Regions from separate parts of the Kocuria sp. CPCC 205263 genome, predicted to be linked through region 1. Evidence: riboswitches for the same ligand, from Rfam matches in the RefSeq annotation. Region 1 holds a riboswitch; each other region holds the start of a gene.
What was found. A riboswitch is a leader RNA that binds a small molecule or an ion and turns the genes downstream of it on or off. The one in region 1 is predicted to bind thiamine pyrophosphate.
Positions count from the first base shown of each region.

Region 2: another riboswitch for thiamine pyrophosphate. It lies ahead of RF647_RS12935 (3-oxoacyl-ACP reductase); the one in region 1 lies ahead of RF647_RS01095 (ECF transporter S component).
Region 3: another riboswitch for thiamine pyrophosphate. It lies ahead of thiM (hydroxyethylthiazole kinase); the one in region 1 lies ahead of RF647_RS01095 (ECF transporter S component).

Region 1 covers NZ_JAVKPV010000001.1:235,086-242,713, forward strand. The annotation lists gene RF647_RS01085 (energy-coupling factor transporter transmembrane protein EcfT) at 1-112, opposite strand, end outside; gene RF647_RS01090 (ABC transporter ATP-binding protein) at 109-1,908, opposite strand; gene RF647_RS01095 (ECF transporter S component) at 1,905-2,525, opposite strand; TPP riboswitch at 2,616-2,735, opposite strand; gene RF647_RS01100 (DUF4235 domain-containing protein) at 2,873-3,151, opposite strand; gene mnhG (monovalent cation/H(+) antiporter subunit G) at 3,212-3,658, opposite strand; gene RF647_RS01110 (monovalent cation/H+ antiporter complex subunit F) at 3,664-3,936, opposite strand; gene RF647_RS01115 (Na+/H+ antiporter subunit E) at 3,933-4,652, opposite strand; gene RF647_RS01120 (Na+/H+ antiporter subunit D) at 4,649-6,289, opposite strand; gene RF647_RS01125 (Na(+)/H(+) antiporter subunit C) at 6,286-6,780, opposite strand; gene RF647_RS01130 (Na+/H+ antiporter subunit A) at 6,777-7,628, opposite strand, start outside.
Region 2 covers NZ_JAVKPV010000007.1:111,822-119,449, reverse strand. The annotation lists gene RF647_RS12950 (hypothetical protein) at 1-160, opposite strand, end outside; gene RF647_RS12945 (hypothetical protein) at 188-574, shown strand; gene RF647_RS12940 (LLM class flavin-dependent oxidoreductase) at 1,316-2,626, opposite strand; gene RF647_RS12935 (3-oxoacyl-ACP reductase) at 2,638-3,402, opposite strand; TPP riboswitch at 3,447-3,550, opposite strand; gene RF647_RS12930 (FadR/GntR family transcriptional regulator) at 3,605-4,363, opposite strand; gene RF647_RS12925 (hypothetical protein) at 4,534-4,674, opposite strand; gene eat (ethanolamine permease) at 4,857-6,287, shown strand; gene RF647_RS12915 (glutamine synthetase family protein) at 6,368-7,628, shown strand, end outside.
Region 3 covers NZ_JAVKPV010000003.1:54,866-62,493, forward strand. The annotation lists gene RF647_RS05005 (Rne/Rng family ribonuclease) at 1-2,496, shown strand, start outside; gene RF647_RS05010 (nuclear transport factor 2 family protein) at 2,678-3,406, shown strand; TPP riboswitch at 3,481-3,574, shown strand; gene thiM (hydroxyethylthiazole kinase) at 3,617-4,441, shown strand; gene thiE (thiamine phosphate synthase) at 4,438-5,121, shown strand; gene RF647_RS05025 (bifunctional hydroxymethylpyrimidine kinase/phosphomethylpyrimidine kinase) at 5,118-6,653, shown strand; gene rplU (50S ribosomal protein L21) at 6,874-7,185, shown strand; gene rpmA (50S ribosomal protein L27) at 7,246-7,503, shown strand.

The DNA.
Region 1 (7,628 bases):
CGCTGAGCAGCAGCACCACGGTCAGCAGCAGCGCCCCGGCCAGCTTGACCACCGCGTTCGTCCGCCCCAGCAGGGAGGTCCGGGCCGACGGCGCGATCGCGGTGGCGCTCACCGGACGGGCTCCCGCCGGGCGGGGACGACCCGCACCGCGCCGGCGCCCGGCGCCGCCGGAGCGGCCGGGGCACTGCCTGCCGCGGACGCGGACCGCACGGCAGGAACGGCCGCCGCCCCCTCCGCCGCCGGTGCCGTGCGAGCGGCGTGGCCCCGCTTGCACGGGGTGCCCAGCGCCAGCACCTCGGCGCCGAGCGCCCGCACGAAGTCCTCGTCGTGGGTCACGGCGAGGACCGACGTGCCGGCGTCGACGAGCTCCACGAGCAGGTCCACGAGCTCTGCCCACGTCAGGGCGTCCTGACCGAACGTCGGCTCGTCGAGCACCAGCACGTCCGGGTCCGTGGCGAGCACCGTGGCCACGGACAGCCGCCGCTTCTCGCCGCCGGAGAGGGTGAACGGGTTGGCGTCGGCCAGGTGCGCGAGCCGCAGCCGGCGGAGCAGTTCGTCCGTGCGGCGCTCCCGCTCGGCCTCCGGCGTGCCGGCCAACCGGGGGCCGAGCTCGAGCTCGGCCCGCACGGTGGCGCGCAGGAACTGGTGCTCGGGCTCCTGGAAGACCGTCCCCACGCGGGCCACGAGCTCCCGGCCGCTCCACTCGAGCGGGTCGGGGCTCGCGCCGCGGTCGAGGACCGGGTGAGCCCGCACGGTGCCGCGCACGGGGGCGAGCAGGCCCGCCAGCGTCAGCGCGAGCGTGGACTTGCCGGCGCCGTTCGGCCCGGTCAGCGCGAGCGCGCGGCCGCGTCGCAGGGTCAGCTCCACGTCGGCCACCGCCGTGGGGAGGTCCCGGCCCGCGGCGGCGTCGTCCACCGGGCGGCCGCGACGCCGCGCCCGCCGCCGGGCGCGCAGCTGCCGCGCCGAGGGCTGGCTGCGCGAGACGCCCAGACCGGTGGCGCTCAGCAGCGGTGCGCCGTCCGCCCCGGAGCCGGCGGCCCGGGTTCCGGCGGGACCCCCGGCGGAATGTGCACCGGAGCCTGCACCGGGACCCGCGGCGGGGCGAGCGGGCGCACGCGTGGCAGGCACCCGGCCGGGCACCCACACCCCCGCGCCGCTGAGCTCGTCGGCCGCGGCGCCGAGCACCCGGCCCGGCGCGCCGTCGTGGGTGATGCTCCCGTCCCGGCCGAGCACGACGACGCGGTCCACGACCTCGGCCCACACGGCGACACGGTGCTCCACGACCACGAGCGTGGCGCCGCTGCGGTCGAGGCAGGACACCACGGCGTCGCGGACCTGCCGCACGCCGGCGGGGTCCAGGTTGGCGGTCGGCTCGTCGAGCAGCAGCAACCCGGGGCTCATGGCCACGGCGCCCGCGAGCGCCAGGCGCTGCTTCTGCCCGCCGGACAGGGCCGCGGTGGAGTGGTCGAGGGGGAGGTCCAGCCCCACGTCGTCGAGCGCCGCGCGCACCCGCGGCCAGATTTGCTCCCGGGGCACCGCGAGGTTCTCGAGGCCGAAGGCGGTGTCGTCCCCGATCCGGGACAGCACCACCTGGGACTCGGGGTCCTGCTGCACGAGCCCGGCCCGGCCGCGCGCCTGCTCCGGCGGCATGCCGTCGAGCAGCAGCTCGCCGGAGGCGGACTGCCCGTCGTCGTCGTGGAGGACTCCTGCCAGGGCGTGCAGGAGGGTGGACTTGCCCGCCCCGCTGGGTCCCAGCAGGAGCACGCGCTCCCCCGGCGCCACCACGAGGTCGAGGCCGCGCAGCGCCGCCGCGTCCCGCCCGGGGTGGTGCCAGCCGAAGCCGCGGGCCTCAACCCGGGCCCCGTGGGTGGCGGGCACCACGGGGCCCGGGGTCGTGGGAGCCGTCATCGCCGCACGGCCCGCCCCGACGCGAGGCCCTGCAGCACGCCGGTCGCCGCGAGGGCCCGCACCACGGCCTGCATCAGCAGGCCCGCGAGCACCGCCCCGGAGACAGCCGCCAGGACCACATAGACCACCTGATGGCTCAGCGCCCATTCGTAGTTGTAGACGATGTTCTCGTGGACGCCGAGGAAGATCCCGCTCACGGCGCCCGCCACGGCCGCCACGAGGGCGTCGAACCGGCGGTACCGGAAGGCGGCGAAGGCCAGTTCCGCGCCGATGCCCTGGACGAGGCCGGAGAGCACGACCAGCAGGCCGAAGTGGGTGCCCAGGAAGCTCTCGATCACGGCGGCGAGCAGCTCGCAGAACAGCGCGGCGCCGGGCTTGCGGATGATCAGTCCGCCGAGCACGCCGGCCACGAGCCAGCCGCCGGCGATCAGCCCCACGGCGGGCGGGTAGGCGACCGCGGCCGTGCCGACCACGGGGTAGAGCAGGTTCGACCACGCCCAGAAGACGACCGCGCACACGGCGGCGAGGACGGCGGCCACGACGATGTCGACGACGCGCCAGGACGACGCACGGGACGTGCCGGGGCGGCGGGCGGGGCGGTGGGTGGTGGTGTTCACGGTGGGTTCCTCCTGGGCTCAGCGAGCCGTCGGTGCCAGGAGGGGACGGGGTTCCGCGGGCCGCGCCGGTGGCGCGTTCCCGGGGAAGCACCCCTGAGATGCTCGACTCCCTTCGCCGGTGCTAGCCGGAGCAGGTTCGAGGGTCTGCGGCGATCCGCACTCTCAGCGCCGCGCCGGTCTCACCGGCGGGGCGCTCCCCTGTCGTTCAGTGGCACCGAGTCTACCCCTCCCTCGCCCGCTCCGTGCACGACCGGTGCACGGCCGGTGAACGACGCAGGGGCCCGTCCGGCCGGACACCGGTGCGGTGTCCGGCCGGACGGGCCCCTGCGCGAGGTGCTCGCCGGGCCTCAGACCTCGGCCTGGCTCGAGGCCTTGGGGTTGGTCTGCGGCTTGTTCTCCATCTTCGCGATCTGGCGGGAGATGGCGACCTTGATGACGGTGCCCACGAGACCGGTCACGAGCGACCAGATGATGATGCCCGTCCAGGCCTCGTCCGGGTCCGGGTTCTTGGCGGGGGGCGGGTCGCCGGTGATGCGCGTCCACGCCGCGCCGAGCACCTTGTGCGAGAGCGCCACGCCGCCGAGCGAGAGGCCGGTGCCCACGAGTTCGAGGACCTTGGTGTTCATGGAGTGCTGCTCCTTGTCGTCCGAGGGGGACGCGGGTGCGCCCTGTCGATCCTGCCCAGCCTAACGCGTCCCCGGCGATCCGTCAGTCTGCTGTCCGTCCGCTCGCCGGCCGTCCGGGCTCGGCACCGGCGGTCCCGCGGCGACGCCCTCCGCCCCGCCCTCCGCGGCGCGGTTGAGGACCTTCTGCAGGTCGTCCTGGGTCAGCGTGGTCCGGTTCAGGTGCTTGGTGCGGTACGTCGAGCGTCCCACCATGTGCGCCGAGACGGGCACGGTGAGCAGCTGGAAGATCCAGCCGAGGGCGATGAGCGGGATCATGACGGGTTCGCGGTTCTCGAGGGCGACGGCCGTGAGCATGAGGAGCAGCCCGAAGACCTGGGGCTTGGTGCCGGCGTGCATGCGCGTCAGCAGGTCCGGGAAGCGGACCAGGCCGATCGCGGCGGCGAGGGACATGAGCGCGCCGACCACGAGGCACACGGCCGCGGCGGCGTCCAGGACGGTGTCCAGCACGGCGCTCACCGCCCGTGCTCGGCGGTCTGGGTGGCGAAGCGCGCCACCGTCACGGCACCGATGAACCCGACCAGCGAGACGATCACCATGAGGATCAGGTTGTTGAGGTGGCCGTGGTAGGCCATGTCCACGGCGAGGGCGGCCGCGACGATGGCCAGCAGCACGTCCGTGGCCACCACGCGGTCCAGCAGGGAGGGCCCCTTGGCGAGGCGGTAGAGGGTGCCCGCGGCGGCCGCGCTGAGCAGCACGGCCGCGACGGCCACGGCGATCTGCATCACGGGCGGTCCTCCTGGGGGGCGTCGGTGGGGGTGGATCCCGGGGCGTCGCCCGGGGCGTCCGCCGGGGATCCGGTGGGCACCTCGTCCCGGCGGCGGCCCACGATCTGCTGGCTCGCGGTGACCGGGGAGCTGAGCGCGGCACTGTCCCGCCGGTCCGTGCCGGAGGCCCGTCCGCCGCCCCGCTCGGCCCGCAGGGCGGCGAGCTCCTCCGGGGTGCCCATGATCCGGATCCAGGCGGCCTCCACCTGCAGGGCGGACCGGCGGAAGTCCTCGGCCTCCTGGGCGCTGCGGACGTTGAGCGCGTGGAAGTACAGCGTGCCGGAGGCCCGGTCCACCTCCACCACGAGCGAGCCCGGGATCAGGGTCATGGTGTGCCCGGTGGCCGTCAGGAGCAGGTCGGAGCGCGTGCGCAGCTGGACACCGACCACCGCGTTGCGCGCGCGCGGCCCCACGAGGATCGCGATGAGCATCACCTCGAAGCTCGCCTTGGCGACCTGCCACACGAACGTCACGGCGAAGAGGGCGAACTGGAACGGGTTGAACCGGCCGGACAGCTGCACCGGCGGCAGGTACAGCACCCACGTCACGAGCAGGGCCAGGACCAGCCCGACCAGCAGGTTGCCGGGGCCGAAGTCGCCCCAGAGGGCGCCCCACACCACCACGAGCCACACCAGCAGCGGCAGCTCGACGAGCAGGGAGTTCTTGGGACGGGTCACGGCGCCTCCTCCACGACGGGCCGTGGCGCGGACGCGGGGTCCAGCACGGCCTCGACGTAGCGCTCGGGGTGGACGAGGTTCTCCGCGGCGTTGTCCGCGAGCTGGAACAGCGGCCCGGCGAACACGGTCAGGGCCACCCCCACGGCGACGAGGGCCGAGGCGCCGCCGAGCATCGAGGGGGACATCAGGCGCACGTCGCCCTTGCCCGCGAACCGGCCCGCCTGGTCGTCGACGGCGCCCGAGGTCAGCAGGAACCGGGAGCCGGCCGGCACCGGGGCCAGCAGGATGGGGTCCGGGTACTCCGCGTCCTCCGGGGCGCGCAGGAACACACGGTTCCACACCCGGATCATGGCGAGCAGGGTCAGGAGGGACACCGCCACGGAGCCCGCGACGAGGGCGTAGGCCAGCCCGTCGCCCTGGTCGACGCCGGCCTGCAGCAGACCGGTCTTGCCCAGGAAGCCGGAGAACGGCGGGATGCCGCCGAGATTGAGCGCGGGCACGAGGTAGAGCAGCGCGAGCAGCGGCGAGATCTTGGCCATCCCGGCCAGCCGGTCCACGTTGGTGGACCCGCCGCGGCGCTCGATCAGCCCGGCCACGAGGAACAGGCTCGTCTGGATCACGATGTGGTGGGCCACGTAGTAGACCGTGGCGGAGAGCGCCTCCTGGGTGCCCACGGCCACCCCGAAGATCATGTACCCGATGTGGCTGATCAGGGTGAAGGACAGCATGCGCTTGATGTCGATCTGCGCGAGCGCGCCCAGGATGCCGACCACCATGGTGAGCAGCGCGACCCACATCAGGAGGTCGTCGAGCCGCTCCCCGGGGAAGAGCACGGTCTCGGTGCGGATGATCGAGTACACACCCACCTTGGTCAGCAGGCCGGCGAACACGGCGGTCACGGGCGCGGAGGCGGTCGGGTAGGAGTCCGGGAGCCAGAAGGACAGCGGGAAGACCGCGGCCTTGATGCCGAACGCGATGAGCAGCATCAGGTGCAGCTGCATCTGCGTCCCCACCGGCAGGCCCTCGAGCTTGACCGAGAGGTCGGCCATGTTGATGGTGCCCGTGGCCGCGTAGATCATCGCGATGGTGATCAGGAACAGGACGGAGGAGATCACCGAGACCACCACGTAGGTCACGCCGGTGCGGATCCGCTGCACGGTCCCGCCCATCGTCATGAGCACGTAGGACGCGGTCAGCAGGATCTCGAAGCCCACGTAGAGGTTGAACAGGTCCCCGGCGAGGAAGGCGTTCGAGACCCCCGCCACGAGGATCAGGAAGGAGGGGTGGAAGATCGAGATCGGCCCCTCCTCGTCGCCGTCGGCCACGCCCTGCCCGCTCGCGTAGACGAGCACGGCGAGGGAGACGACCGTGGAGACCACGAGCATCAGGGACGAGAGCTGGTCCACGACCATGACGATGCCCCAGGGCGCCTCCCAGCCGCCGAGGTGGACGGCCTGCGGGCCGAGGTTCCACGTGGTCCCGAGGATGAGCGCCTCGACCGCGAGGGTGAGCACGAGCGAGCCGATGGCCACGGTCCGTTGGAGGGCGTTGCGCCGCAGGAGCAGGAGGCTCAGGGCCGCACCGAGGAACGGGATGATGACGGCCAGGGGGGCCAGCTGGGCGAAGTTGACGGTCACCGCTTCCCTCCCCACTCGTCGACGCCGCGCACACCCGGGGTCTCCAGGGACTCACCGGGGTCCTGGGGCCGCGGGGCGTCGTCGAACTCCGTGGTGTCGGCGGGGACGTCGGCGTCGTCCTCCATGTCGTAGGAGGACTGCCGCGCCACGCGCCGGTCCTCGACATCGTCCTGGATCTCGTCCCGGCGCCCGAGGACCCAGGACCGGTAGATCATGCCCAGGAGGAACGCGGTGACCGCGAGGGAGATCACGATGGCGGTGAGGATGAGGGCCTGGGGCAGGGGGTCGCTGTATTCCTCCGCGGCGATCGACCCCTCGTACAGGGGCGCGAAGCCGGCGGCCCCGCCGGCGTGCAGGATCAGCAGGTTCGTGCCGTTGGTCAGCAGCATCAGCCCGAGCAGCACGCGGGTGAGCGAGCGCTCGAGCAGCAGGTACACGCCCACGGCGTAGAGCACGCCCATCACGACCAGCAGGGTCAGGTTCACGGTCATCGGTGCTCGTTCCCTCCGTCGGTGGCGGTCCGGAGGGCCGGGGTCGGCGACGTCGCGGACGAGACCGCGGTCGCTCCGGCGGCCACCTTCCGCTGCCGCGTGACGCGGATGCGCGTGCCGCGCCCCGGGGTGCGCCGCCGCCGGCGGACGGCGTCCTCCTCGATCCGCTGATCGATCCGGCCGCCGAGCGAGCGCAGGATGTCCAGGATGAGCCCCACCACGATGAGGTAGACCGCGATGTCGAAGATCAGGGCGGTCACGAACTTCTCCGCACCGAAGAGCGGCAGCTCGGCCTCGAAGGTGTAGCTCTGCATCACCGACCCGCCGAAGAACACCGGGGTGACGGCGTAGAGCGCGGCGAGCGCCAGGCCCGTCCCGAGCATCGTGCCCGCGTTGATCGGCGTGGCCAGCTCCAGCTCGTAGCGCCCGCCCGCGAGGTAGCGCACGGTCAGGGCGAGGCCGGCCATGAGGCCGCCCGCGAACCCTCCGCCGGGGTCGTTGTGCCCGGCGATCAGCAGGTAGAGCGAGACCATCATGAACGTGTGGAACAGCAGCCGGGTGACCACCTCGAAGACGATCGAGCGCCGCTCGGGGGCCATCGTCCTCCCGGCGAGCAGGTAGGGGTCCTCGAGGTCGTCGTCCCGGCGCGCGAGGCCCACGTCCAGGGGCTCGCCGCCGGGCGAGACGGCCGCGGCGTTGCGCCGCCGGATCACCCGCAGCTGGTCGGTGGTGGGATCGTCCCCGGAGCGGACGATGCGGTCCCCGCGCCCGGTGACGAAGATCAGGGAGGCCACGCCGGTGGCGGCGAGCACGAGCACCGAGATCTCCCCGAACGTGTCCCACGCACG
Region 2 (7,628 bases), on a different contig from region 1:
CCGACCTCGTCGTGCCGGACGGTCCCACGGCCCGGATCGGCGGGGTGCCCGCCGGGAGGACGAACCGGAGAGCGGCCAGGCCGAGCACCGCGCCCAGACCGGCGATCATGACGACGACCGGCCGGACCTGCCTGTTCCCACCGGGGCCGGGTAGACCCATGACCGTTCCTCCTCGGTGGTGCCGATCGTGTCCCTCGGTGACGACCGCGGCGGGCGCAACCTGTTCGCCGCCGTGCGGATGGCCGGGCACATCCTGGCCGGCCCGCTGCTGCGGCGGCGCCGGACGTCCTGGGGAGCCACACCCGCGGAGACCTCCTCGACGTGGACCGGCGACGAACTGTTCCCCGACCCGTCCTGGACCGTCACCCACGCCGTCACGGTCGACGCGCCCGCCGAGCGGGTGTGGCCGTGGCTGGCCCAGCTCGACCAGGGCCGCGGGGGCTTTACAGCTTCGAACGCTTCGAGAACCTCATCGGCTGCCGGGTGCGCAACACCGACCGAATCCTGCCCGAGCACCAGGATCTCTCGACCGTCCCCGAGATCCGTCTCGCCCCGCAGGCCGCGCTGGCCGTGATGCGCGTCGAGCCGGGCCGGGACCTCGTGCTGGCCGCGTCCCCGGGCCCCGCGACGGAGGGCTCGCACGTCACGGGCGGCAGGTGGTCCTTCCACCTGCGGACGGCCCCGGAGGGGGGCCCGGCTGGTGGAGCGGCTGAGCTTCTCGGCCGGGCCCACCAGGCAGGAGCGGCTGTTCGCCTCCCGGGCCCTGGTCGAGCCGATCAGCTTCGTGATGAGCCAGGAGATGCTCCGCAACCTCAAACGACTGGCCCAGCGCCCCTCCGGACCCGTGCCTGCCCCCCGCGAGGACGAGCAGCCCCGCGGCTTCCGCTCCGGGGCGAGGCCGGCGGGGCGTTCCGCACGCGAGTACGACCACACCGCGACGACGCTGCGGCGACCGGACCCGCACGCGTCCCCGGAGCACGAACTGGTCCGGCTGGCGACGCTGGCCGCGTCGAGCCACAACACGCAGCCGTGGACGTTCACGGTGGCGCCGGGCTCGATCCCGATCCGGGCCAGTCGCAGGCGCAGGCCGAAGCGCTCGACCTCCGGACGGCCTTCATCAATCAGCCGATCGAGGCCCCGGCCTGCGCCCCCGGTTCGAGACATGGCTCGGTCTCACCGAGGAGCGCGCTCAGCTGGCGGTGCGCTTCGGCCACGGTCCGAAGCTCCCCTACAGCCTGCGCCGACCGGTCCACGACGTGCTGACCGACCATCCTGGGGCGCCGGGGTCGTCCGCCGCAACAGGCGCCGCAGCACGTCACTGAGCGCCGCCGGGCCGCGGCAGCCCCAGGTGCCCGCGCAGCGTGGACGAGGTGTACCGGGTGCGGAAGAGTCCTCGGCGCTGGAGGACGGGGACCACGTGGTCCACGAAGTCGTCGAGGGAGTCCGGCAGCCGGGGCGGCATGAGGTTGAAGCCGTCGGACGCGCCCGAGCGGAACCAGCGCTCCATCCGGTCCGCGACGGTCTCCGGGGTGCCGACCACCGTGCAGTGCCCGCCCCCGGCGGCCAGCCGGCCCAGCAGCTGCCGCACCGTGGGCCGCTCGACGGCCACGATCCGCAGGATCGTGGCGTACCGGCCCTGGGGTCCGGTGAAGCCCTCGAGCGGCGGCAGCTCCGGGACCGGGGCGTCCAGCGCCCAGTCGCTGCAGTCCTGCTGGACGAACGCGGACAGCTGGGCCAGGGACTGCTCCGAGGGCAGCAAGGCGTCCACCTCCGCCTGCTTGGCCCGGGCCTCCTCCTCCGTGGAGCCCACGTAGGCGACCAGGCCCGGCATGACGGCCACGCCCTCCGGGTCCCGTCCGGCCGCGGCGACGCGCTGCCTCAGATCGGTGCGGTACTCCCGCGCGCTCTCGAGGTCGTAGGCCACGGCGTAGACCGCTTCGGCGTGCCGGGCGGCGAGGTCCCGGCCCGGCCCGGAGGCGCCCGCCTGGAACAGGACCGGACGCCCCTGGGGCGGGCGCGGCACGGTCAGCGGACCGTCCACGCGGAAGTGCTCGCCGGCGTGGTCGATCCGGCGCACCCGCTCGGGGTCGGCGTGCAGGCCCTGCCGGTCGCCGACCAGGGCGTCGTGGGACCACGAGTCCCACAGCCGATGGGTCACGTCGATGAACTCTGCCGCCCGCGCGTAGCGCTGGGCGTGCGGTGGCATTCCTGGGAGGCCGTGGTTGCGCGCCTCGGCGTCGAACATGGAGGTGACCACGTTCCAGCCGGCCCGCCCGCGGCTGATGTGGTCGAGCGAGGCCAGCAGGCGGGCGGCGTGGAACGGCGTCCAGAAGGTCGTCGAGACCGTGCTGACCAGCCCGATCCGCTCCGTGGCCCGCGCCATCGCGGACAGGGCCGTGAGCGGTTCGAGGAACCACCGGGGTCCGTCCGCCACGTCACCGGCGCTGTGCCCGTCGGCGAAGAACACGGCGTCGAGGAGGCCGCGCTCGGCGGTGCGGGCGAGGCGCTCCCAGTGGGCGATGTCCCCGAGCTGCTCCAGTGGGGAGTCCGGGTGCCGCCAGGCCGCCTGGTGATGGCCCGCGCCGAAGAGGAAGGCGTTGAGGTGCAGCTGTCGCGGCGCGGTCACGGCGCCCCCCATCAGTCGAGGACCAGCCCGCCGTCGACCACCAGGTTCTGCCCGGTGACCGAGCGCGCCCACGGCGAGGCGAAGAACAGCAGGGCGTCGGCGAACTCGGCCGGTGTGGTGACCCGGCCCAGGGGCGTGGTGGAGGCGATGTAGTCGAAGACCTCGTCCGGGGTGGCGGCGCTCGCGTCGGTGGTGCGCAGCAGACCTCCGGAGACCATGTTGACCGTGACGTTGTGCGCGCCGAGGTCCTTGGCGAGGGTGCGGGTCAGGGACAGCAGCGCGGCCTTCGCCGCCGTGTAGTCGTGGTACGGGACCACGGGGTTCTGGAACAGGTTGGTGCCGACGTTGACGACCCGGCCGAAACCCCGCTCCCGCATGCCGGGCAGGGCCTGCTGCACGGTGTTGAGCGCCCCGCGGACGCTGCCGGCGAACTGGGCGTGGAACTCCTCCCAGCGGATCTCCTCCGCGGAGGAGCGGGCGTCGCCGTTGAAGGAGAAGTCCGCCAGCGCGTTGTTGACCACGGTGGTGACGGGGGAGCCGAAGTGCTCCCGGGCCGCGCGGAGCATGTCTGCGACCTGCTCCGCGTCGGTGACGTCGGCAACCAGCGCCACGGCCCGGTCCGGGCCGTGCTGCTCCGCGAGCTCCTCCGCGGCCTTCCGGGACGCGCGGTAGTTGACCACGACCCTCGCGCCCTGGGCGGCGAAGGCCTCGACGACGCTGCGGCCCAGCCCTCGAGCTCCGCCGGTGACGAGGACGATCTGTTCTGCGATCTGCATGGGTCTCCCTGGGGTCAGGGCGAGGAGACGCGGGCCGGTCACGGCCGGTCCCGGCAGGACATCCCTTCGCCAGTCCTAACTGGATCAGGTTCGACGGGTGTCATCTCAGCCGGCTCGTCGTGCGGCGCCGGCACCCCGTGTCACTGCGGACGAGTATAAGCACCGGTCCCGCAGGCCGGCCCGTTCTTCGCACGGCGGCGGGTCACACCGGGCCGCGGTCGTCCCCGGGGGCGTCGTCGTCGGACTGCCCGGCGTGCCCGAGGAAACCGCGCAGCAGCGCGGCCGTGCCCTCCAGGTGCGCGAGGGAGGCGGCCCGGGCGGCGGGGGCGTCACCTGCCAGGACGGCGTCGGTGAGCTCGCGGTGCTGACGGTCGGAGTGCTCGAGGTTGACCGGCAGGACGGGGATCCGGTCCAGCAGGTCGCTGGCCCGCGAGCGCACCTCCGCGACGGCGCGGACCAGGCTGGGACAGCCGCCCAGCTCGGCCACCGCGATGTGGAAGCGTGCGTCGGCGGGGCGGTAGTCCTCCGGGGCGCTCTCCTCGACCTGCCGCAGGCACGCGAGCAGGTGCTCCCGGGCGGCCGCGCTGAGGGACGCCGCCGCGGCCAGCTCCGCCGCGGCGGGCTCGACCACCGCGCGGAACACGAGCACGTCCTCGACGTCCGCGGGGTCCACCGGGGGGAGGGTCTCGTCCGGCAGAGCGGTGCGACCGGTCACGAAGGTCCCGCCGTACCGGCCCCGGACCACCTCCAGGACCCCGGCGACCTGGAGCTCGTGCAGGGCCTCCCGGAGCGTGGCGCGGGAGATGCCGAGCATCGCCGCGGTCTCCCGCTCGGGCGGGAGCCGCTCGCCCCGGCGGAACAGGCCGAGCCGGATCGAGTCGAGGATCCGCTCCACGGCCTCCTCGAAGGCGTTGCCCTGGCGCACGGGCCGGATGCGGGGGTGCTGGACGGGATCGCTCACGGTGGCGCTCCTCCCTGCGGTGCGACGTGCGCCCATGGTGTCACGGTCCCCGGGGACCGCCTCCGGCGGGACCCCGCCCACCGCGCCGGGCCGGGCCACGAGCAGCAGCGGCGCGCCGCCCGGTCCGGGCGGCGCGCCGCTGCCTCCGGCCGGGACGGCCGGCCGAGGTCCTAGTGGGTGAGATCGATGGCAACCACGCCCACCGCGATGATCAGGGCGGCGGAGACGAGGAAGCCCGCCGTGATGGCGATGAGGGCCCAGGAGCGGGCGCGGCCGGGGCGGTCAGTGGCTGAGGACGTGGTCTGGTTCATGCCCACCATTCTGCGGCATCCGGGGGGCCGGCTCCACCGCGACGCGGTCCCGTGCCCGGCCCGGCGGCCGCCCGGCGGCGCGCCGCGGGGTCTTGACGGGGCACGGGACAGCCCACAGACTGTGACCACTCGCGCCAAACGTCTGTTTTCAGACCTTTGTGGAATCCCGGAGGGATCGTCCCATGCCCGAATCCTCAGCACAGCCCACCCGCACCGACGAGTACTTCCAGCACCGCCAGCTCCGCTCCGGCGCCGCCGGGTGGGTCCTGCTCGCGGGCCTGGGCATCGCCTACGTCATCTCCGGGGACTTCTCCGGCTGGAACATCGGGCTCTCCGAGGGCGGGTGGGGCGGGCTGCTCATCGCCTTCGTGCTCATGGGCATCATGTACACCTGCATGGTCTTCGGCCTCGCCGAGCTCTCCTCGACCCTCCCCACGGCGGGCGCCGGGTACGGGTTCGCCCGCCGGGCCCTCGGCCCTCTCGGCGGCTTCGCCACCGGGATGGCCGTGCTCATCGAGTACGCCGTGGCCCCGGCGGCGATCGCCACGTTCATCGGCGGCTACATCGAGGCGCTGGGCCTGTTCGGGATCACCAACTCCTGGCCCGTGTACCTCGTGACCTACCTGGTGTTCATGGGCATCCACATGTACGGGGTGGGCGAGGCGCTCAAGCTGATGTTCGGGATCACCGTGGTCGCGGTCCTCGCGCTGGGGGTGACCGTCGTCGCGCTCGTGCCGCACTTCGACGCCGCCAACCTCTTCGACATCGTCCCGAACGACGCCGTGGGGGCGAGCGCGTTCCTGCCCATGGGCTACGCGGGGGCGATGGCGGCCCTGGTCTACGGGATCTGGTTCTTCCTGGCGATCGAGGGCGTGCCGCTGGCCGCCGAGGAGACCGCCGACCCCCGCCGGGACATGCCGCGCGGGATCATCGTGGCCATGGCCTTCCTGCTGGTCTCCGGCGCGCTCATGCTGGTCCTGGTGCCCGGGGCGGCCGGGTCGGAGGCGATGAGCACCTCGGACAACCCGCTGCCGGAGGCCATCCGCACGGTCGCCGGGGCGGACAGCGTCATGGCGGACATCGTCAACTACGCGGGCCTGGCCGGGTTGGTCGCGAGCTTCTTCTCCATCATGTTCGCGTACTCCCGGCAGCTGTTCGCGCTCTCCCGGGCGGGGTACCTGCCCCGCTTCCTCTCGCTGACCGGCAAGCGCAGAACCCCGTGGGTCGCCCTCATCGTGCCCGGCACCGTGGGCTTCGTGCTCGCGGCCGTGACCGGCGACGGCGGACTGCTCATCAACATCGCGGTCTTCGGCGCCACCGTCTCCTACGTGCTGCTGAACCTCTCCCACATCGTGCTGCGGCTGCGCGAGCCGGACCTCCCGCGCGGCTACCGCACCCCGGGCGGCGTGGTCACCACCGGCATCGCCCTGGTGCTGGCGCTCGTGGCCGTCGTCGCCACGTTCCTGGTCGACGTGCTCGCCGCGTCCATCACCGCCCTCGTGTTCGTCGTCTTCCTCGCCTACTACTGGTTCTACAGCCGCCACCGCCTCGTGGGCCACGCCCCCGAGGAGGAGTTCGCGCAGATCCGCACCGCCGAGGCGGACCTGCACTGACCCCGCCCCGCCCGACTTCCCGCCCAGCGACCTCAGCACCCCAGTGATCCCAGCGATCCCAGCGACGAAGGACCGGACCCATGACCGAGACTCCCCAGCACCCGCGCAACGACCGGATGCTCACCGTCGAGCAGCTGCGGCAGCACGTGGCCGACGGACTCGTGGACACCGTGGTCCTGGCCTTCACCGACATGCAGGGCCGGCTCCAGGGCAAGCTCAACCACGCGCAGTTCTTCCTCGACTCGGTGCTCGACGAGGGCGCCGAGGGCTGCAACTACCTGCTGGCCGTGGACACGGAGATGAACACCGTGGGCGGGTACTCGATCAGCAGCTGGTCCTCGGGCTACGGGGACATGGAGTTCGCCATGGACTTGGACACGATCCGGCTGATGCCGCACAACCCCGGCCAGGTCCTCATCCAGTGCGACCTCACCGGCCACGGCGGGCAGCCCATCCCGATGTCCCCGCGGTCCATGCTGCGCCGCCAGCTCGACCGCGCCCGGGACATGGGCTTCACCATGGTCACCGGCACCGAGCTGGAGTTCTGCGTCTACAACACGAGCTACGAGGACGCCTGGGACGCCGGCTACCGGAACCTGGTCCCGGCCAACCAGTACAACGTGGACTACTCCGTGCTGGGCTCCCAGCGGGTCGAGCCTCTGCTGCGGGAGATCCGCAACGCCATGTACGCGGCCGGGCTGACCGTGGAGTCCGCGAAGGGCGAGTGCAACCTGGGCCAGCACGAGATCGCGTTCCGCTACGACGAGGGCATGGTCACCGCGGACAACCACGTGGTCTACAAGCTGGCCTCGAAGCAGATCGCCCACCAGCAGGGGAAGTCCATCACCTTCATGGCCAAGCCCAACGAGCGCGAGGGCAGCTCCTGCCACATCCACATGTCCCTGCGCGGGCCGGACGGCGAACTGGTCTTCTGGGACCGCGAGCGGAACGCCCGGTCCCGCACCTACGAGCACTTCATCGCCGGGGTGCTGCGGACCATGCGCGAGTTCACGCTGTTCTACGCCCCCAACATCAACTCGTACAAGCGCTTCGTCGAGGGCAGCTTCGCCCCCACCTCCGTGGCCTGGGGCGTGGACAACCGGTCCTGCGCCGTGCGCCTCGTGGGCAGCGGGCAGTCTGCCCGGATGGAGAACCGGCTCCCCGGCGGGGACGTGAACCCGTACCTGGCGCTGGCCGCGATGCTCGCCTCCGGGCTGCACGGCGTGGAGCAGGAGCTCGAGCTGGAGCCGATGACCGAGGGCAACGCCTACGAGTCCGACGCCCCCGTGGTGCCCTCGACCATGCGCGAGGCCCGGGACCTGCTGGCCGGCTCGGAGCTCG
Region 3 (7,628 bases), on a different contig from region 1:
GCCGGCCAGGGGACCGGCGGGAGCGCCACCAGCCGCCGCCGTCGGCGCCGCCGCCGCGGCGAGGTCGACATGGAGCTCGTGGGCGGCAGCGACGACGACCCGCCCAACACGGTGACCCGGGTCCGGGCGCCCCGCGCCGCGGAGACCGCCACGGTCGACGAGGTCGTGGCCGTGAAGGGCTCCACACGGCTCGAGGCCAAGAAGCAGCGCCGGCGCGAATCCCGCCAGACGGGCCGCCGCCGCCAGGTGATCACCGAGGCCGAGTTCCTGGCCCGCCGCGAGTCGGTCGAGCGGCAGATGCTGGTCCGGCAGAAGGACAACCGGATTCAGATCGGCGTCCTCGAGGACGGCGTCCTGGCCGAGCACTTCGTCTCGCACACCCAGCAGGACTCCCTGATCGGCAACGTCTACGTGGGCAAGGTGCAGAACGTGCTGCCGTCCATGGAGGCCGCGTTCATCGACATCGGCCGGGGCCGCAACGCCGTGCTCTACGCCGGCGAGGTCAACTGGGACGCGTCGCGGCTCGAGGGCGGGCCGCGCCGGATCGAGGTCGCCCTGAAGTCCGGGGACTCGGTCCTGGTGCAGGTCACCAAGGACCCGGTGGGGCACAAGGGCGCCCGGCTCACGAGCCAGATCTCCCTGCCCGGCCGGTACCTGGTCTACGTCCCGGGCGGGTCGATGACCGGGATCTCCCGGAAGCTGCCCGACGTCGAGCGCGCCCGGCTGAAGAAGATCCTCAAGGACCGTCTGCCGGACGGGGCGGGCGTCATCGTGCGCACCGCCGCCGAGGGGGCCTCCGAGCAGGAGCTCACCCACGACATCAACCGGCTGCGTGCCCAGTGGGAGCAGATCCAGGAGCGGGCCGGGTCGACCAGGACGCTCGCGCCCGAGATGCTCTACGCGGAGCCGGACCTCACGATCAAGACGGTGCGCGACGTCTTCAACGAGGACTTCACCACCATGGTCGTCCAGGGCGACGAGGCGTGGGACAACATCGAGGCGTACGTGACCTACGTCGCACCGGACCTGCTCGACCGGCTCAAGAAGTGGGACGAGGACGAGGACCTGTTCGTGAACTACCGCGTGGAGGAACAGATCCAGAAGGCACTCGAGCGCAAGGTCTTCCTGCCCTCGGGCGGCTCGCTCGTCATCGACCGCACCGAGGCGATGACGGTGGTCGACGTGAACACCGGCAAGTTCACCGGCTCCGGGGGCAACCTCGAGGAGACCGTCACCAAGAACAACCTGGAGGCGGCCGAGGAGATCGTCCGGCAGCTGCGGCTGCGGGACATCGGCGGGATCATCGTGATCGACTTCATCGACATGGTCCTCGAGTCCAACCGGGACCTCGTGCTGCGCAGGCTGGTGGAGTGCCTGGGCCGGGACCGCACCAAGCACCAGGTGGCGGAGGTGACCTCGCTGGGCCTCGTGCAGATGACCCGCAAGCGCATGGGCACCGGCCTGCTGGAGGTGTTCTCCGAGCCGTGCGAGCACTGCGCCGGCCGCGGCGTGGTGGTCCATGACCACCCGCTCGAGGGCCGCTCCGGCGGCGCCACGGGCGAGTCCCGCGACCAGCGGCCGAACCGCACGGAGCGCAAGCGCGGCCGCGGGGGCCGCAGCGAGCAGCAGCCCGCCCGGACGGAGCAGCGCTCCGCCGAGGCCGATCCCGCGGAGAAGGCCAAGGCCGAGGCCGCGCGGACGGCGTTCGCGACGATCGCCGCCGCCACCCACCACGAGGAGGCGGCCGCGGACGAGCCGGAGCGCGCCGAGGAGGCCGCCCAGCCGGCGGAGTCCCGGCCCGAGGGCTCGGGGCGCTCCCGGAAGAAGCGCCGCGGCAAGCGCAGCCGCGGCCGCGGCCAGGGCGGGGACACCGCCGCCGAGCAGCAGCCGGAGGAGGGGGAGGACACCGCCCCGGCCGCCCCGGAGCAGATCCCCGCCGAGGGGGCGCCGGGCGAGCAGGGCTCGCGCCTGACCATCAACGGCGAGGTCATCGACCTGCCGCAGGGCCACGCCGTGGTCGTCGAGCCCGCCGAGGCCCGGCCGCTGAGCCTGGACTCCCTCGCGGAGGTCGTCGGGCAGAGGGGGCCGGACGCCGGCTCCGCCGCCCCGGAGGCCGCCGCCGAGACGATCACCGGTGCGGATGACGCCGCGGAGAGGACCGCTGCTGCGGCGGAGGCCTCGGCCCAGGAGCCCGTGGCACAGGAGCGCACGGAGCGGCAGGCGCCCGCCCCGGCCGCGGCGGTTGTCGCGGAGCAGGCGGGCGTCGAGCCCGTGCGGCCCCGGCGGCGCTCCCGGCGGGCCTCGGCCCCGGCGGCGCGGACCGGCGAGGCCGAGGTGACCGCCGGCCAGGCGGCCGCCGCGGAGGGCGCCCGGCACGAGGCGAAGACCGTCGCCCAGCGCGCCCCGGAGGACCCCTCCCGCCGGGCGCCGACCGTCGTCGGCGTCGGCGTCAAGGCCGAGGACCTCACCAGCGGCCGGCCCGCCGACCGGGGCTGACCCGCCCCGCCGAGCAGCACCACGGAGGACCCCGACCGGCACGGTCGGGGTCCTCCGCCGTCATACGCTCCGCGTCCCTGTCGGACCGTGCTCGGCCCGGGTAGCGTGGTCGCACGACACGCGGGCCGCCCGACCGGGCCGATCCGTCGGATCCGCGGCCCGCAGCGCCGAGGGGATGGCCATGAGCAGCAAGCAGATCGTACTCACCGCCGGCACCGAGCTCTTCGGCGATCGGGACCTCACGGCCGTCGACCGGCACTGGGCCCCGGACTACCGGCAGCACTCCGCGCTGGCGCCCGACGGCCGCGAGGGACTCCGGGGCATGTTCCAGCAGCTGCCCCCAGATTTCCGGTTCGAGCCCCTGCGGATGCTCGAGGACGGGGACATGGTCGCGGTCCACTGCGTGTACCACGGCTTCGGCCCGGACCCGGTGGTGGCGGTGGACGTCTTCCGCGTGCAGGACGGGCGGATCGCCGAGCACTGGGACGCGCTGGCCCCGCTGCCCGGAGGAGCCGCCGGCAGGCACCGGATCGACGGACCCACGGAGATCACTGGTTACGAGCACACCGCCGTCAACAAGGCGCTACTCACCGAGTGGGTGCACGAACGGCTCATCGGCGCGGACCGGGACTCCCTCGAGGAGCTGGCCCGCGACCCGCGCTACGTGGAGCACGGCCCCGGCCCGGACGCCCGCCTCGCCCGGCACACCCTGCACCGTGTGCTCGGCGAGGGCGACCTCGTCCTCACCGTCACCGAGGCCCTGCTCGAGCTCGGCGGCGAGGGGGCCGGTGACCCGGTCCCGGCCGGCTGCTACGACCTCTGGTGGGTGGCGGACGGGCGGATCCTCGAGCACTGGGGGGTCGTCCAGCCCGTGCCGGAGCGGATGCCGCACGGCAACGGCTTCTTCTGATTCGACGGCCCCCCGCCCCCTCGGACCTGGCCCGTCCGCGTCCCCGGCTCCCGCACGACGACTAGACTGGCAGGACACCAGACACGGGGTGCCGCACGAGCGGCTGAGAACACACCCGTCGAACCTGATCTAGCCAGTACTAGCGAAGGGATGTCGCAGATGCGCGATGCCGTACCCCCGTCCGCCCGCACACCAGGACCCGGGAGGCCGGTGCCGCCGGACCCCGTGCTCGCCGAGGACGCCGCCGCGGCCCTGGAGGACCTGCGCGCCGCGGCGCCTCTGGTGCAGTGCATCACCAACGCCGTGGTCACCAACTTCACCGCCAACGTGCTGCTCGCCGTGGGCGCCTCCCCGGCGATGACCGACATCCAGGGCGAGGGCGGGGTCTTCGCGGAGCTCGCCGACGGCCTCCTCGTCAACACCGGCACACCCACCGCCGAGCAGCGCGGCGCCGCCTACGAGGCCGTCGGGGCCCGGCGCCGCGCGGGCCGGGCCTGGGTCCTGGACCCGGTCGCGGTGGGTGCCCTGCCCGTGCGCACGGCGCTGGCCCGCGACCTGCTCGGGTTCGAGCCGGCGATCGTGCGCGGCAACGCCTCCGAGGTCATGGCCCTCGCCGGCGGCGCCGGCGGCCGCGGCACGGACGCGACCCACGGCGTCGACGCGGCCCGGCACGCCGCCGCCGCGCTCGCCGAGCGGGCCGGCTCGGCGGTGGCCGTGTCCGGGCCCGTGGACCTCGTGCGCTCCCCGGACGGCACCGTGGTCCGGGTGCCGCACGGCACGCCCCTGCTGACCCGCATCACCGGCGGCGGGTGCGCCCTGGGCGCCCTCATGGCCGCGTTCACCGCCGTGCGCACGGACCCGGCCGCCGCGGCGGTGGCCGCCACCACGGTGTACACCCTCGCGGCCGAGGACGCGGCCGCCGACTCCGCCGGGCCCGGCTCCTTCGCCGTGGCGCTGCTGGACCGGTTGCATGCCGTCACCCCGGAGGGGATCGCCGCCCGGGCGGAGCTCGTGCGCGAGGAGGGCGCCCGATGAGCCCGCGCCTCGACCCCGCGGCCCTGGCCCTGCACCTGGTGACGGACACCGCCCTGAGCGCCCCCCGGACGGTCCCGGACGTCGTGGCGGCCGCCGTGTGCGGGGGAGCCACCATGGTCCAGGTGCGGGAGAAGGACGCCCCGGTCCGTGAGCTCGTCGCCCTGCTGACGGCCGTGGCCGAGCGCGTGGGCCGGCAGGTGCCCGTGCTCGTGGACGACCGCGCCGACGTGTACCTCGCCGCCCGCGCGGCCGGCGCCCCCGTGGCCGGCGTGCACGTGGGCCAGTCGGACCTGCCCGTGGCGCTCGCCCGGGAGATCTGCGGCCCGCACGCCGTGCTCGGCCTCAGCGCCGCCACGGCGGAGGAGCTCGATACTGCCGCCGCACTGCCGGCCGGGACGGTCGACTACCTGGGCGTCGGGGCGGTGCGGGCGACCCGCACCAAGCCCGACCACCCTGAGCCGCTGGGCGTCGAGGGCTTCGCCCGCGCCGCGGCCCGCACGGCCCTGCCCTGCCTGGCCATCGGCGGGGTGCGGGTCGAGGACGCCCCCGGCCTGCGCGCCGCCGGCGCCGCGGGGCTGGCCGTGGTCTCCGGGATCTGCGCCGACCCGGACCCCGCGGCCGCGGCCGCCCGCTACCTGCGGGCCTTCACCGCCGTGCCCGCCGGGGGGGTGGCCCCGTGACCGCCCGCGTGCCCCGCGTCCTGGCCATCGCCGGCACCGACCCCACGGGCGGGGCCGGCCAGCACGCGGACCTCAAGTCGATCGCCGCGATGGGCGGCTACGGGATGAGCGCCGTCACCGCCGTCGTCGTCCAGAACACCGTGGGCGTGCGCGACATCCACGTCCCGCCGGTCGAGTTCCTCTCGGCACAGCTGGACGCGGTCGCCGAGGACGTCGAGATCGACGCCGTCAAGATCGGGATGCTCGGGTCCGTGCCGGTCATCGAGGCCGTCACCCGGTGGCTCGGGACCCATCGGCCGCCGGTCGTGGTCCTGGACCCCGTCATGGTCGCGACCTCCGGGGGCCGCCTGCTGGAGCGCGAGGCCGAGGACGCCCTGCGCTCGATGCTCGGCCTCGCCGACCTGATCACCCCGAACCTGCAGGAGCTCGCCGTACTCGCCGGGGAGGACACGGCGGCGTCGTGGGACGAGGCCCTCGCGCAGGGCCACCGCGTGGCCCGCGCCCACGGCACCCTGGTGCTCGTCAAGGGCGGGCACCTCACGGGGGACCGGACGCCCGACGCCCTCGTGGGCCCGGACGCCCCCGAGCCCCTCGTGGCGTTCGACGGCGCCCGCGTGCCCACCGAGAACTCCCACGGCACCGGGTGCTCCCTCTCCTCGGCCCTGGCCACCCTCCAGGCCCGGCACGGGGACTGGCCCCGGAGCCTGCGGATCGCCCGGGACTGGCTGCGCGGGGCCCTGGAGGCCGCCGGGGACCTCGAGGTGGGCCACGGCAGCGGGCCCGTCCACCACTTCCACCACGTCCAGGACGCCCTCGAGAGCTGGGGCACGGCGCCGGAGCGGTTCAGCGACGAGCTGTGGGAGGCCTCCGCGGCCGTGCGGCGGGAGATCGAGGAGCTCGAGTTCGTCCGCCTCCTCGGCGACGGCCGGCTGGAGCCGGACCGCTTCCTCGCCTACCTCGACCAGGACCTGCAGTACCTCGACGGCTACAGCCGGGCGCTGGCCCTGCTGGCCGCCAGGGCGCCCGACGAGGAGCAACGGCTGTTCTTCGCCGCCGGCGCTGTGTCCTGCACCGAGACCGAGGCGCAGCTGCACCGGGCCCGGCTGCGGCACGCCGGGGACGGCGGCGCCGGGGCCGGCGGTGCCCGGGACGGCCTAGGCGAGGTGACGCGGCGCTACACCACGTTCCTGCTCGCGGCCACCGCCGCCGAGCCCTACCCGGTGGGCCTGGCCGCCGTGCTGCCGTGCTACTGGGTCTACGCGGACGTGGGCCGGCACCTGAACGAGCTCGCCGCGGCCGACGGGGCCGACGGGCACCCCTACGCGGACTGGCTGGCCACGTACGCGGACGAGGGGTTCCAGGAGGCCACCCGCACGGCCCGCCGGCTGCTCGACGACGCCGCCCGGGCGGCCCCGGCGGACGTCCGGGCGAGGATGCGGGAGGTGTTCCTGGAGGCCTGCGCGCTCGAGCGGGACTTCTTCGCCGCGCCGGTGGCGGAGCGCCGGTTGGCGGGCGCTGACCGGATCGAGTAGTCTTGATCTTCGGTGCCCTGCCGGTGCGCGCGTGTAAAAACTCGACACCCCACCTGGCGGCACATGCGGGTGCAGTTCCTGAATTGCGGCGAACCTGCGCTGACCTCGGCCTAGTCCCACGGGCCGGTCACCGTCAGCTCGTCTCAACGTCGTTGGTCCTGACAGGTATGCGCTCGACCCACACTGTTTACACATGACGTCGAGAGAAGTGAGTTCCCAAGTGGTGTACGCGATTGTCCGCGCTGGCGGCCGCCAGGAAAAGGTTTCCGTCGGAGACCTCGTTACCCTTGACCGCGTCGCCGGCGGAGCAGGCAGCACCATCGAGCTCCCTGCCCTGCTGCTGGTCGACGGGGACAAGATCACCTCGGATGCCCAGACCCTGGCGAGCGTCAAGGTCACGGCCGAGATCGTCGAGAACCTCCGCGGTCCCAAGATCTCCATCCAAAAGTTCAAGAACAAGACCGGCTACAAGAAGCGCCAGGGCTTCCGTGCCGAGCTGACCACCGTGAAGGTGACCGGCATCGACGCCTGACCGGCCCGGTCCCCGTCCAGACTCCACCAGCCAGTAAAGACCCGAAGGTAGGCACACCTCATGGCACACAAGAAGGGCGCGAGCTCCACTCGCAACGGTCGCGACTCCAACGCGCAGTACCTCGGCGTGAAGCGCTTCGGCGGCCAGACCGTCAACGCCGGCGAGATCCTCGTCCGGCAGCGCGGCACGCACTTCCACCCCGGCCTCAACGTCGGCCGCGGTGGCGACGACACCCTGTTCGCCCTGGCCGCCGGTCAGGTCGAGTTCGGCACCCGCCGGGGCCGCAAGGTCGTCAACATCCAGGCTGCCGCAGAGTAGTCCACAGGGCCGGCGCTGCCGGCCCCGGTGCGGGTCACAACCCGCACCACCCATGTTTGGTCTGTAGAGGGTGGGTGCGTCCAGCGCCCGCCCTCTACAGTCTTAACGTGGCCCGTCCGTTCTTG